Regions from separate parts of the Siminovitchia sp. FSL W7-1587 genome, predicted to be linked through region 1. Evidence: predicted binding sites of a transcription regulator. Region 1 holds the regulator's gene; the other holds the start of a gene.
The links. Region 1 encodes LexA, which represses DNA repair genes until DNA is damaged. Its sites were predicted from a motif close to CGAACATATGTTCG; they were not measured.

Region 1 (6,842 bases):
GTTCATTGATTGGCGGATTTTTCTTTAAATAGTCCATCATATATTTACGGGCAATGAAAAACCCTAAAGCAACACCAGCCAAAAGAGCCAGTACGCCCGTTAATACAAATTGCCACCACATTAAGTAATTCCTCCTTCAAGTTGTCTACCATCCAGTTTACTGAACCCCCAAATATTATACAATACTTGATCATGCATTTCATATGTATTTTCTTTCTTTTACAGGTTTCACCCAACCATAGCGTTCATTTTCTCTATCAACGGCAAAAAAATGGCCTTCATATTTTCGAAGTACTTCAAAAAAAACAGACTCTGACTCAAATCCGCCCCAAGCCTTCAAACATAGCAAGTTTTCTTCAATGGCCAGTTCTGCTCCATTTCTCCCTTTGGGATTTCCTGTACAGTATACTTTTCCCTTAATCATTATTTTTCTGTTTTGTATAGACTCCGATAATAACTTATGCAGTTCTAAAAAAGGTAAGGGCCGGGTTATATAGTCGATTTGCTGCTTAATAATCTTCCTCTGTTTGTCTATGTTCGCATCTTGTGCGGTAAATAATTTATAAAATTTACTTTCACGGCCATAAAAGTAATCTGCAAACTCATCTTTTATTAAATAAATTGAGTATTTTCTCACTTGCTTCGTCACTCCCGCCGTTTTTCATTATTATAATGGAGACGTTATAAGAAGTTTGTCAATTCCTCTGTACTCTTTCACAAATCATTTTTTTACATATATTCTAGATGACCTAATGATTTCCCTTTTTTTAACAAAAGATCATTTTTTCAAAAACAAACGAATGTTTCCAAGAAAAAGATGACATTCTCGAAACGTTTTTGTGAATGTTGCTTAAGAGAAGGAGATAGAATTCCGATTCGCGGCGATTACATAGCATGAGCATGTCGAAAAAGGGAGAGCTGTAACGGCAAAAAGCCCCAGCCAAACGGCTGGAGCCAGACACAAAAAAGAATTTCCTAGCAGGAACATTTCCTTTTATTTTTGAAGCAAAGCTTTTACCTTTTGAACGACGTTATTGACTGTGAAGCCATATTCTTCGATCACCTTTTCACCAGGAGCTGAGGCACCAAAACGATCGATTGCCAAGATATCCCCTTCATCCCCTGTATATTTATGCCAGCCAAGTGATGAACCCATCTCGATGGCCAAGCGTTTTTTAACAGTTTTCGGGAGCACAGTTTCTTTGTATTCATCTGATTGCTGTTCAAAGCGATCCCATGACGGCATGCTGACAACGGAAGCATGAATGTCTTCTTTTTGAAGGGCTTTTTGTGCAGCGATTGCCAAGTTTACTTCAGATCCTGTAGCAATCAACAGGACATCTGCCTGCTCTTTATGAGCAGGTGAAATAATATAGGCGCCTTTTTCAACACCGTCTTTGGCTCTTTCTGCCGTAAACGGCAATGTCGGCAGGTTTTGCCGCGTTAAAACGAGCGCAGTCGGCTTATTTTCAGATTCTATCGATAAGCGCCATGCCGCCGCTGTTTCATTGGCATCAGCAGGCCTGATCACAGACAAGCCAGGCATTGCGCGCAACGAAGCAAGTTGCTCGATAGGTTCATGTGTAGGGCCGTCTTCCCCAACAGCGATGCTGTCATGTGTAAATACATAAGTCACTGGGATTTCCATTAAGGATGCAAGCCGGATGGCGGGACGAAGATAGTCCGAGAATACAAAGAACGTACCACCAAAAACTTTCAACCCGCCATGAAGAGCCATCCCATTTAAGGCCGTGCCCATACCAAATTCGCGTACCCCAAACCAGATGTTCCTGCCTTCGTAAGAAACTGGGGAAAAATCTTTTTCTTCTTTGATCATTGTTTTGTTAGAGCTAGCCAGATCCGCAGCCCCGCCAATGAGATAAGGAAGATTTTTGGCAATGCTGTTCATCACTTCACTGCCTGATGCCCTTGTTGCCAGACTGGATCCTTCTACATATGTCGGGATATCTTTATCCCACGCTTCAGGAAGTTTTCCTTCAATGGCGCCTTCCAATTGCCTGGCAAGTTCAGGGAAAGCGGCTTTATAGCTTTCAAAGAGCGTTCGCCACTCTGCCTCTTTTCGAGTTCCGCGTTTGATCGCTGTTTCTTCAAAATGTTCATATACTTCTTTAGGAACATAAAAATCTTCTTCATATGTCCATTTGTAATAGTCTTTTGTAAGCTTCATTTCCGCTTCACCGAGCGGGGCCCCGTGGGCATCTGATTTACCGGACTTATTTGGGGCTCCGTAGCCGATAATGGTCTTTACTTCAATCAAAGTCGGGCGAGTATGATCGGCTTTGGCTAGTTCAATGGCTTCGGAAATCTGCTCAAGGTCATTTCCGTTTTCAACACGGATATATTGCCAATCGCATGCTTCAAACCTGGCACCTACATTTTCCGAAAATGATTTGTCCAGATCCCCATCAAGGGTGATATCGTTGGAATCATACAATACAATCAACTTTCCAAGCTTGAGATGACCTGCCAGTGAAACGGCTTCGGAAGCCACCCCTTCCATTAAATCCCCGTCACCGCAGAGTGTATATGTATAGTGGTCGACAATATTGTAATCTTTTTTATTGTAAACAGCCGCCAAATGGCGTTCAGCCATGGCCATACCAACCGCCATTCCGATTCCTTGTCCCAGCGGCCCCGTTGTCGCCTCTACCCCAGGTGTATACCGATATTCCGGATGTCCAGGCGTTTTGCTTCCCCATTGTCTAAAATGTTTAATGTCTTCCATTTTAAGGTCGTAACCTGACAAGTGAAGGAGACTGTATAAAAGCATTGAACCGTGACCCGCTGATAAAATAAAACGGTCGCGGTTGAACCATTCGGGATTTTTTGGATTGTGGTTCATATATTTTGCCCATAATGTATAGGCCATGGGTGCTGCTCCCATCGGCAAGCCGGGATGACCTGAATTCGCCTTTTCAATTGCGTCGATTGACAGCGTTCTAATTGTATTGATGGCCAGCGCGTCAATCTCGGCCACATTGTTGTTATGCATCTAAATATCTCTTCCTTTCCCATTTTGTTCTATAACATATCATAAAGATATTTTTGCATTTTCACAACTTTTGAGTATAAAAAAACATCGAAGCGGGTCGATGTTTGTAAAGAAATTTTAATGAAGTTTTTTCTTTAGCTGGATAGAGCGAAGTTTTTCAGGCGTTACTTCTTGTCCCGTAGAATCAAACACCCTTACTTGTTCAATTGTCTGTTTCATGGAAGAGCGAAACGCTTTTAAATATTCGCCGCGAAGTCTCGACTGCTCCTTTGCTTCTTCCTTGGACAGGCCTTTTTCTTTCGCTTTTCGGGCTAGCGCATTAATCCTGGCGAGCTTTTCTTTTGAAAGCATACTCAAACTCCTTTTTTACGTTAAGTTAGCTCCAGTTTACTAAAAGCGATGGGTGAAAACAATCTATAAGCCCCTGACTGATAGATGAATCTCACTATCTACATGAAGCTAGAGTTCGCAATGTCAGAGATGGACAACAGTGGACAACACTGTCATGGACCCTGATTATCCTCCTGCTCCATAAACTCTTTGTATCGTCTATGTACCGTTGCTTTGGAAACTTTGAAACCGAACCCCCTCATCATGGCAGCTATCTCTTCAAAGGTCATATTGTTTTGTCTAAGGCGAATGATTTCTTCCACCGGGACCTCTATTCTTTCACGCCCATGCTGGTTCCCCTGGTTTTTCAAGTTTTTCTCCGGTTGATAGCCCTTGGAAACGGCTCTCTTCATGCCCCGTTTAATTTTGATATTATGCAATTTCCTCTGATGTTCTTCGATCATCGCCACAATATCCAATAGAATGGAGTCTGTTTCCGATATTTGCAGTTCTCCGTTATGAGACAGGCTGTACAATGTTACACCTTGCTTAAGAAGAACATGCATGAGGGCTATTTTGGCATTGCCCCGTCCAAGCCTCGTTTCATCCTGGATCAGGACAGCACCAATTTTATCGCCTTCTATTTTGTCGAGCATATCAAGTACGCCGGGACGGTTTAAGTCATAGCCGCTCGCTTTGTCGAGAATGATGTCACTTACATCAAACCCCCACATTTTTGCCGCTTGCACAAGTTCTTCCTGTTGTCTTTCCAATGAGGTTTCCTGTGTGTGTTTGTTTGTACTGACCCTGCAGTAAATAATGGCATGCATTTTTTCAACCCCAAAACAAAAGTCATCTATTTTTTTGATTCATTGTCATTTCACTTTGATCTTGTAGATCATTGTATACATTTGCTTCGACAGTTTTCAAGGAAGTATTCTCTTGTTCCCAACTGAATATCATGACTAATCCCATAATTAATGACAGTATAAAAAAGATAATGACGAATGAATAATGTTTCCATACGGACGCAATCATTCATATTCCCTCCCCGAAAGTTTGTTCGCATCTAAAAAACATTATAATAGGAACACCTGTTTGTGTCAATAAAATTACGAACCCATGTTTGCTTAATGAAAAACCGCATGCTATAATAAGGTCAATTCATCACGGGAAAAAGGGTGTGAAAAGGTGTCAAAACTTACAAAAAGGCAAGAAGACATATTAAACTTTATAAAAGATGAAGTGAAAAAAAAGGGCTATCCTCCGTCTGTTCGCGAGATTGGGAAAGCGGTTGGCCTCGCATCAAGCTCCACTGTACACGGGCATCTCGCCAGGCTGGAAAGCAAAGGCCTTATCAGGCGCGATCCGACAAAACCGAGAGCCATTGAAGTTTTAAACCAGAATGAGGAAACAATCGTTCAAAAAACGGTCAATGTTCCGCTTGTCGGTAAAGTCACTGCCGGGCTGCCGATTTCAGCAGTTGAGAATATTGAAGATTACTATCCGCTTCCGGAATCACTTGTTCCGGCAGACGAGCAAGTATTCATGCTGGAAATCGTAGGTGAAAGTATGATAGAAGCCGGGATTCATGATGGTGATTTTGTCATCGTGCGCCAACAAAAAACGGCCAACAACGGAGATATTGTCGTCGCAATGACCGAAGAAGACGAAGCGACAGTCAAAAGGTTTTATAAAGAAAACGGCTATTTCAGACTTCAACCGGAAAACGCGAGTATGGAGCCCATTATCGTATCCAATGTCGTCATTTTGGGAAAAGTGATCGCCTTATACAGGCGCTTTGTCCATTGATCAAGCCTCCTTCGCTATCCATACACGACGCACGAGCGGCCCAATCCCCCGTATCGCATTGAGCCGCTTATTTTTTGCTCACTTATTTGTGCCCGCTTCCTTTGCTTCACCCCAATAATATTCGCTAAACACTTCCGCCAATACATCGACTGTACGATAGAGTTCCTCCAACGTATTATCCACCCCGCCAATCTCGATCAAGAGCGCATTTTCGGTTAAATCTTGGTTGTATACTCCATTCCCGTCTGCCTTCGTTTTTCCAAAAACCCCTCTTGACAGCCCGGGATATTTTTCTTGAATAGAATGATGCAATCGTGTTGCGAATTCCAGGTTTTTCTGATAGTTCGGATGTTCCTGTCCGATCACAAAATACGGCTTGGCATACGTTTTTCCGTTAATTGTCGCAGTCGTAACCCCTTTTCTCTGCGAATCTCGATGAATATCAAAATAAAAGCGGACTTCCTCTTTTTGTTTCATCGTTTCCACGGCAATCTCACGTGAAAGCTCATATGATTGAAAGAATTTCATATTTCTTTTTTTCAAAAGCGCCTGAATATCGACCTCATTCACCAACGTACTAATTCCCTTTTCTCCCAGTTTTTCTCCCAATCTTTTTCCTAGCAGTGTCACATTTTTCTCTTTGTGCCACGCGCGGTTTGGATCCGTTACATTTGGAAGAAGAGGAAGAAATGACTCCGTATTATGTGAAGAATAGATAAAAACAACGGGCTTATCTATTGTTGTCTGTTCTTTTGTCGGCGGAGATTCCTCCGCAGAATCATCACTCTCTTCCCAAACATCCAAATCATCCGGAGGCGGGGATTCAATCGGAAGATTCGTAAAATCAGTCCCTTTTCCAGCCACAATAATTTTTGGGGTCGCTGCATGCAGTCCCGGAATCTCACTAATTAAAAATGTCTTCATGTTCCGCAGATTGATGTTCGTAAATAATTCGAGAATATCTCTGCCCAAAGTCTGTTCAAAACCTTCGGGAATAACGGATTGTAAAGCGTGGTTTTCCAACGACATGACATATAGGAAAGTTTCTGTTCTTGACGGATCATCACCTATGAAGGACAATAAGCTGATTTTTACACTTGAAAAGGCAATTGCCGAAATTAGGCAAAAAAGTGCGACAACCGTTGCAAAAGATTTTGCTGCGAATTTGAACATCGGGTTCATCCTTTAAGAAAGATTTTGTAATACCATTTATATGAGCGTTGATAGAGTCTATGATTAAAAAGTTGTTCATACCTATAAACTTCGGAAAATAAAAAAAGCCCCATAGGGGCCCACGGTGTTTAAAAAACAATCTATTCTTTTATACATTAGGAATTTTTTAGTAGATCAAACTGTTCGCTCGTGTCCAAACAATTAATAGATTTACCACTTTTACGAACATCCCATTACATGTTAAGTACCTGTAAACGGCTTTCATTTATGGAAAATTTTGAAATATAATGTAATGATGAAAGACTTGATACAAGGGTTGCGGGGCGATTGCAAAGTTCATAGTCAAGAAGGGGACGGGCAACATTTAGTCTGTCTCGTTCATCATGGATGTTTCGTTATTGTCGGGCGATTGCTTTTTATTTTTCTTTTCGCTAAAAGGTTCTTCGACAGTTGCTTCTCCAATGGTTGGCTCTTGCAAGCTTGCCAACTCCGGATCAATTGCTTGTTTTGTATT
Region 2 (6,842 bases), 400 kb from region 1:
CCTTGAAAGACAAACAACTGGAATCCAAAATCCTCCTGCTTGCCAATGAAGCGGACATACCGGCGGAACATGTATATGAAGTGGATATGTCGCAAAAAACGAATGCGTTAAATGCCTATGTAACGGGTGTTGGATCTAACTCCAGGATCGTTCTTTGGGATACGACCCTTGAACGTTTGGATGATGAGGAAGTTTTGTTTATCATGGCTCACGAGATGGGCCACTACGTGGAAAAGCATATTTATTTTGGCATTGCCGGCTATACGCTGCTTTCCTTTGCGGGCCTGTGGCTGACAGCGAAATGGATGGAACGGTGGGTTGCCAAAAGAGGAACAGTGTGGAAGGTGGAAAGTATAACAAACATCAGCTCCCTGCCTGTTTTTCTGCTGACAATCTCTATTCTTCTGTTTGCCGTCAGTCCGTTGACAAACTGGGTATCACGTTACCAGGAAATGCGGGCTGATCGATATGCGATCGAAATGACACAGGACAAAGACGCGGCCGTACGGACATTTCAAAACTTGACGAAAGCAGGGTTAAGCCAAGTAAACCCGCCATACCTTGTGAAAATTTTCCGTTATGGACATCCAACGATGCTGGAACGGATTAGAATGATGGAAGAATTTGAAGGTGATCGGGACGAAGAGTTATAAATGAAAAACATCCCCCTTAAGAGGGGGATGACTATTGTTGAGTATTTATTCTGTATATTTGGCCAATTCTTTTGTCAGCTTCATAAAAGCTTCTTTGTCTTTTCGGTCAAGCGCCAAGTCAATTTCTTTTCGCAACTGCTCTTCGCGTCTTTTTTGCAGGAGTCCGTTCAGGAAAAGGTCAGTGTACCACTCAAGCGCTTGTGCTTCTTTTTGTTGCTGTGTCATCGTATACTCTTTCAACAGTTCCTGATAAGATTTCTTCCTTTCCATCGATGATCACCTCGGAACCTTTTTTTAATTATACACGGTTAATGGGCAAAATACAACTAATCTATGAAAATTTTCAGATGTTTTTTAAGAATAAATCTGTTGCTTATTATGAATGAGAGAATTTTCATTATTTAATATAATTTGGAATTTATGTGACATTTTTGTGCGCGTATGTTATGATTTATATGAATAATGATGAAGTTTGTTGAAAGGGGAAGAGCTATGGCGAAAAAGGACATCGTTTTTGTTGAGGATTATGAAATTAACCCGTACACGATGATGATTAAGCCCGCAACGAACAATGATCCTCAAATTCTCTCGGAAATTTTTGAAATGAATGGTCGTTACTTATCTTCAGACCCGCCCTTTAATATCGTAAAGAGAAGCTGTGAATATTTTGGATCTTCTTTCAATGGAAGACGACACGGGACACGGCAGCTCATAGGAATTACCCACAAGCCACCGATTATTGTAGACCCCTACACATCCATCTTTCTTTTTCCTACCGCATCACCTACAAGCTCCCATTGTATATGGATTTCTCACGATTATGTTACCTCACATAAAAGAAACGGGTCAGATGCGACGATCGTTACATTCCAAAACAATGAAATCCATGAACTTCCGATTTCATTTTATTCGTTTGAAAACCAGTTATCGCGGACGGCCATGCTAAGAATTAAATTTATGCAAAATATGAAGCGGATGGAGAAGTTTGCCAAGCTGATACATAATCAGGTTTCAGAGCAGAGAGGATTTTATTGGACTTAATTTAGAAGGAACATGTTCATGTCTCCTTCTTTTTTGGTGTTGGCTCCGTTTCGGGGCTACGCGCTTGTGATTTGGTCCGGCTGCCGCTGCCCAAATAATCAGTGAGCAGTTCTTCGACCCTGTTTCGCAGACGGGGATTAAAGTAATTATGGTGTTCCTCGTAGCCTTTGTAAAAAAACATGTACATCGTAAAAGCATTGTCTGATTTTATTTTCTTGACACGGATATTGTTTTTTTGCAAATGGTGTTTTACTGCTGCAAGCTCCTTCTGAATGATGTTCATTGTTTTTTGAATCAATTCCTGATAAGGTTTTTTTAGTTTGAAGGGACTTTTTTCTATCATGCGCAAGTCACGGCGCAATACGGAAAGAACCATTGGCAAGTAGATCGCCTGCTCAATTACATCCCGTTCATTGTCAGGAATCCTTGTCATTTTTCATTCTCCTTTCCTTAAAGAAGGGAACATTTGTTCTCATTTTACTAAGAGGCATTCGAAATAGCAAGATGAAATTGCTGGTAAGGAAGGCAATTCTTGCATGGAGGAAGAAGAATAGATCAGAGGCATGCGGCTATGTTATAATTTAAAAACAAACAAGGCCGTGCTCCCGGTTGTGAATAGAGGAATATTGATGGATCTGGATTTTTTCAAAGAATGGATAACGATTGAAAATGTGATGGAATTAATCGAAAAGTACCGCTCTTTCGGTCCGCTCCCCGGTATTTTATTGCCATTCCTAGAGGCGTTTTTCCCGTTTTTGCCGTTGTTTTTGTTTGTGATGGCAAACGCCAATGCTTTCGGACTTGGCTGGGGGTTTCTGTTTTCCTGGATTGGCTCTGCGAGCGGGGCTTATTTTGTGTTCTTGCTCATACGAAGATTTGGCGAAGCGCGGGTGTTCAACTTTCTGCGCAGGAATGAAAAAGTTCGGAGCTTGATGGCTTGGGTGGAAAGGCGCGGCTTTGGTCCGTTATTTATTCTACTCTGTTTTCCGTTTACACCATCAGCTGTCGTAAATATTGTGGCAGGTCTTTCGAAAATAGGCATATATCAATACATGCTTGCTGTGTTAACCGGGAAAGCCGTCATGATTTTTACAATGAGCTTTATTGGATATGACGTCATCTCTTTAGTAAAACAGCCCGTCAGAACGGGAATTGTTTGTTTGATCATCGCCATCCTGTGGTATGCTGGAAAACGGGTCGAAGAAAAGCTGAAAGAAAAGGATAAGACACGTCTGCACGATTAAGAAAAGTGTACAAGCCTTCTTTTTGCGTCGCGCAGATTTTCAAATAAACAAAAGGCTTTGGCGTCGCGCATTTAAAAAACGTACGCATGATCTGGAAAATGGATGGCAATAAAGATGTGAACGTTGAACTGCACCCCAATCAAATATTGGAGGTGCTTTTCTCATGTTGCATGTAATTAATCGAAAAGAAATGAGAGACATATGTATCACTTTGGGGGAGAAAGCGCTCGCAAAACTCACCGTACACTTTATCGTTTAAATGGAACATGCTTGATGAAAGGAACAGAGGAGAGATCGTCCATCACAGAAACAGCAGCGGTCATTACCATTCTACTTTCCAAGGTTGAAAAAAGGAGCACACACAAGTATAACGTCTAAGTAATAACGGAAACCGACCACTAGCTATGATAGATCATGCCCGCTCCCGGGAGAGGCGAAGAAAACGGTCACCATCCATGACAGCTCCGTCCTCCCTATAGAGTAAATCGCAAAAGTGGTCATCAAACCCGGTTGATCATGCCCGCTCCCAGGAATGAGGCGAGTAAATTGGTCAACTGGCCCGATGTGATTTTGACACCGGTGGGAATGGTCTTGTGCGATTTGACCGTACTTATTGAAATGATCGCATTTTTTGTGTGCAGGCCGGTGACTTTCCCACTTTTCTTGCGGAATGTATGTTCGTATTTGTTGGGCGTTATATGTTATAATAAAAGGAAATTTTTCGGTTTCATGGGGAAAAAGTGAATAAAGGGGTTGGAAATATGTCGCTTCGTTTTATTATCGGCCGTTCGGGGACAGGAAAAACGACATTCATTCTAAACGAAATCAGAGAGAAGTTAAAAGAACTTCCTGACGGTCCCCCCATTTTATACATAGTTCCGGAGCAAATGACGTTTTTATCTGAATATGAATTGGTGCAAACGCCGGGACTCGCCGGAACGATCCGGGCCCAAGTATACAGTTTCACCCGGCTTGCTTGGCGGATTTTTCAGGAAACAGGCGGGTCAAGCAGAAATCATGTGACAAGTGCCGGGCTGAATATGTTGATCAGAAAAATTGTGGAAGACCATAAGAATGAGTTGAAGTTGTTCCGACAGGCATCCGATAAATCGGGCTTTGTCCAGCAATTGGAACAGATGTTCACTGAACTGAAACATTATTGTGTGGCGCCTGATGACCTGGCTAAACAGAAGGAGGAAATGGCGTTTCTTCATTCTACACGGGCATTGGCTGATAAACTCCATGACATTGAATTGATTTACCGGCTTTTTGAAAAAGGACTGGAAGGAAAGTATTTGGATTCCAATGATAGCTTGCGCTTGTTGTCAGAACTGATTGACCGGTCTCAATATCTGCAGAATGCCGAAATTTATATTGACGGTTTTCACAATTTTACGCCCCAGGAATATTTGGTGATCAATCGCCTTTTGAAAAAATGCAGCAGGGTGACGGTGGCGCTTATACTGGATCGGCCCTTTCAACATGAGCTGCCTGATGAACTTCATCTATTTAGAATGACTGGCGAAACGTATGCTCACTTATATGAGATGGCGCAGCAAGAAGACGTTCCGGTTGAACAAGATATCCAGCTTTTGCATGCGAAAAAATTCAAGTCTGCAAACCTGCGCCATTTAGAAGCCCAATTTGAAAGCAGGCCGGTGAGTGCTTCAAAGGAGGAAGGCGGTATACAATTGATGGCAGCCGCCAATCGCCGGGCGGAAATGGAAGGCATTGCAAGAGAAATTCGCCGGCTGGTGATGGAGGAAGGATACCGTTATAAAGATATCGCTGTTTTAATCCGGAATGGAAATGATTATCGGTCGGCTTTGGAGACCATTTTTCATGACTACGACATACCGTTTTTTATTGATCAAAAGCGTTCAATGCTCAATCATCCGCTCGTAGAGTTGCTTCGCTCTGTTTTGGAGGTCATCAATGGAAACTGGCGATACGAGCCGGTATTTCGGGCTGTCAAAACAGACCTGCTTTTTCCGCTTGGAGAACATATTGAGACGTTCCGGGAGCAAATGGACAGGCTGGAAAATTACGTTCTTGCTTATGGGAAGAAAGGGGAAGACTGGACAAAGAACGAACGATGGACGTACAGCCGGTTTCGCGGGTTGGAGTCTGCCCAATTCGTACAGACTGATAAAGAAAAGGAAATAGAGAGGGAGATCGCCCGTTCAAGGGAGCTCGTTACACTTCCCATTGTAAGGCTGTCTAGGCGACTTAAAAAAGCTGTAAAGGGACGGGATTTATGCGAAGCTGTCTATTTATTTCTGGAAGAACTGGAAGTTCCGCAAAAATTGGAGCAGCTCAGTGAGAATGCCGAGAAGAAAGGCCGGTTAATTGAATCAAGGGAGCATGATCAGGCGTGGAATGCCATCATTGAGTTATTGGACCAGTTTGTGGAGATTTTGGGGGATTTGAGCATCTCATTGGATAAATTTATTTCCATTATTGACTCCGGATTGGAAGAAATGAAGTTTTCTCTTATTCCGCCGGCCGTAGATCAAGTTTTTGTTGCCAATTTGGAATTATCGAGGTTGTCTCATATTAAAACGGCATTTGTAGCCGGTTTAAACGACGGCGTTTTGCCGGCAAGGATGATAGATGGGGGAGTGTTGTCTGACGAAGACCGGACTGCATTATTGCAAGCAGGCGTGCCTATTGCTCCGGACAGCAGAAGGCGGCTGCTGAATGAGGAGTTTGTGGCTTATCGGTCATTTACTGCAGCCGAAAAGCAACTCATCCTGTCCTATCCATTGGCAGATGATGAAGGGAAAGCCCTTCAGCCTTCTCCATTTATTGAACGGATCAGGACAATGTTTCCCCATGCAACTGAAAGCATGGTTGTAAACGAACCGGCCGAATTGTTTGAAGACAACCAACTTGAATATATTTCCCATCCAGACTCTGCCATTGCGTATTTGACCGGGCAGCTGCAATTGAAAAAAAGAAAATATCCAATGGCTGACTTTTGGTGGGATGTTTACAATTTTTATATGGCCGACCCCACTTGGAAAAATAAGGCAAGACGCATATTGTCAAGTTTATATTACGATAACAGAACGAAGAAACTTTCAGAAGACACGAGTAAAAAATTATACGGAGACAAAATGGTCGCCAGCGTTTCGCGAATGGAACTTTTTCACAGTTGCCCTTTTTCCCACTTTGTCTCACACGGGTTAAAGTTGCAGGAGAGAGAGATTTATCGGCTGGAAGCTCCTCATATCGGCGACTTGTTCCATAGCGCATTGAAATGGATTGCCGACCAAATCAATCAACATCGGTTGAAATGGTCCGAGCTGACAAAGGAACAGTGTGCCCAGCTTGCAAAAGAAGCTGTCGAACATCTGGCTCCAAAATTAAACAATCAAATATTGTTAAGCTCGAACCGGCATTCTTATCTTAAAAGAAAATTGGAAAAAGTAATTGAAAGAGCTTCCTATGTCATGAGCGGACATGCCAAAAAGAGCGGGTTCTCGCCTGTCGGTTTTGAGCTTTCTTTTGGCCCGAACCAGGCTCTGCCGCCTTTGGCGTTCACCTTGAAAGACGGAACCCGGATGGAGCTGCAAGGACGCATTGACCGTGTAGACAAAGCCGAAAATGAAAATGGTATTTATGTACGGGTGATCGATTACAAATCAAGCGCCCGCCAGCTTGACTTAACGGAAGTGTATTACGGATTGTCTGTTCAAATGTTGACATATTTGGACATTGTCGTTACCCACTCAAAAGCATTAATCGGTCAAGAGGGATTCCCTGCAGGGGTATTTTATTTCCATTTGCATAACCCAATGATTGAAAGTAATAAAGCAATGACAATGGAAGCCATTGAAGGAGAAATTCACAAGAAATTTAAAATGGATGGACTCGTTCTGAAAGATCCCGACATCATCCG

Region 2: a site for LexA is predicted at 3,606-3,619, ahead of addB (helicase-exonuclease AddAB subunit AddB). Genes of this name have one in related genera too.

What each region holds. Positions count from the first base shown of each region.
Region 1 is NZ_CP150169.1:219,551-226,392, forward strand. Features, by position in the region: gene NST31_RS01045 (YneF family protein) at 1-121, opposite strand, end outside; gene sirA (sporulation inhibitor of replication protein SirA) at 200-637, opposite strand; gene tkt (transketolase) at 995-3,013, opposite strand; gene NST31_RS01060 (DUF896 domain-containing protein) at 3,131-3,364, opposite strand; gene NST31_RS01065 (recombinase family protein) at 3,517-4,173, opposite strand; gene NST31_RS01070 (hypothetical protein) at 4,196-4,381, opposite strand; gene lexA (transcriptional repressor LexA) at 4,535-5,155, shown strand; gene NST31_RS01080 (stage II sporulation protein P) at 5,234-6,328, opposite strand; gene NST31_RS01085 (hypothetical protein) at 6,693-6,842, opposite strand, start outside.
Region 2 is NZ_CP150169.1:622,986-629,827, reverse strand. Features, by position in the region: gene NST31_RS03000 (M48 family metallopeptidase) at 1-653, shown strand, start outside; gene NST31_RS02995 (IDEAL domain-containing protein) at 699-923, opposite strand; gene NST31_RS02990 (competence protein ComK) at 1,146-1,694, shown strand; gene NST31_RS02985 (hypothetical protein) at 1,711-2,127, opposite strand; gene NST31_RS02980 (TVP38/TMEM64 family protein) at 2,324-2,938, shown strand; gene addB (helicase-exonuclease AddAB subunit AddB) at 3,700-6,842, shown strand, end outside.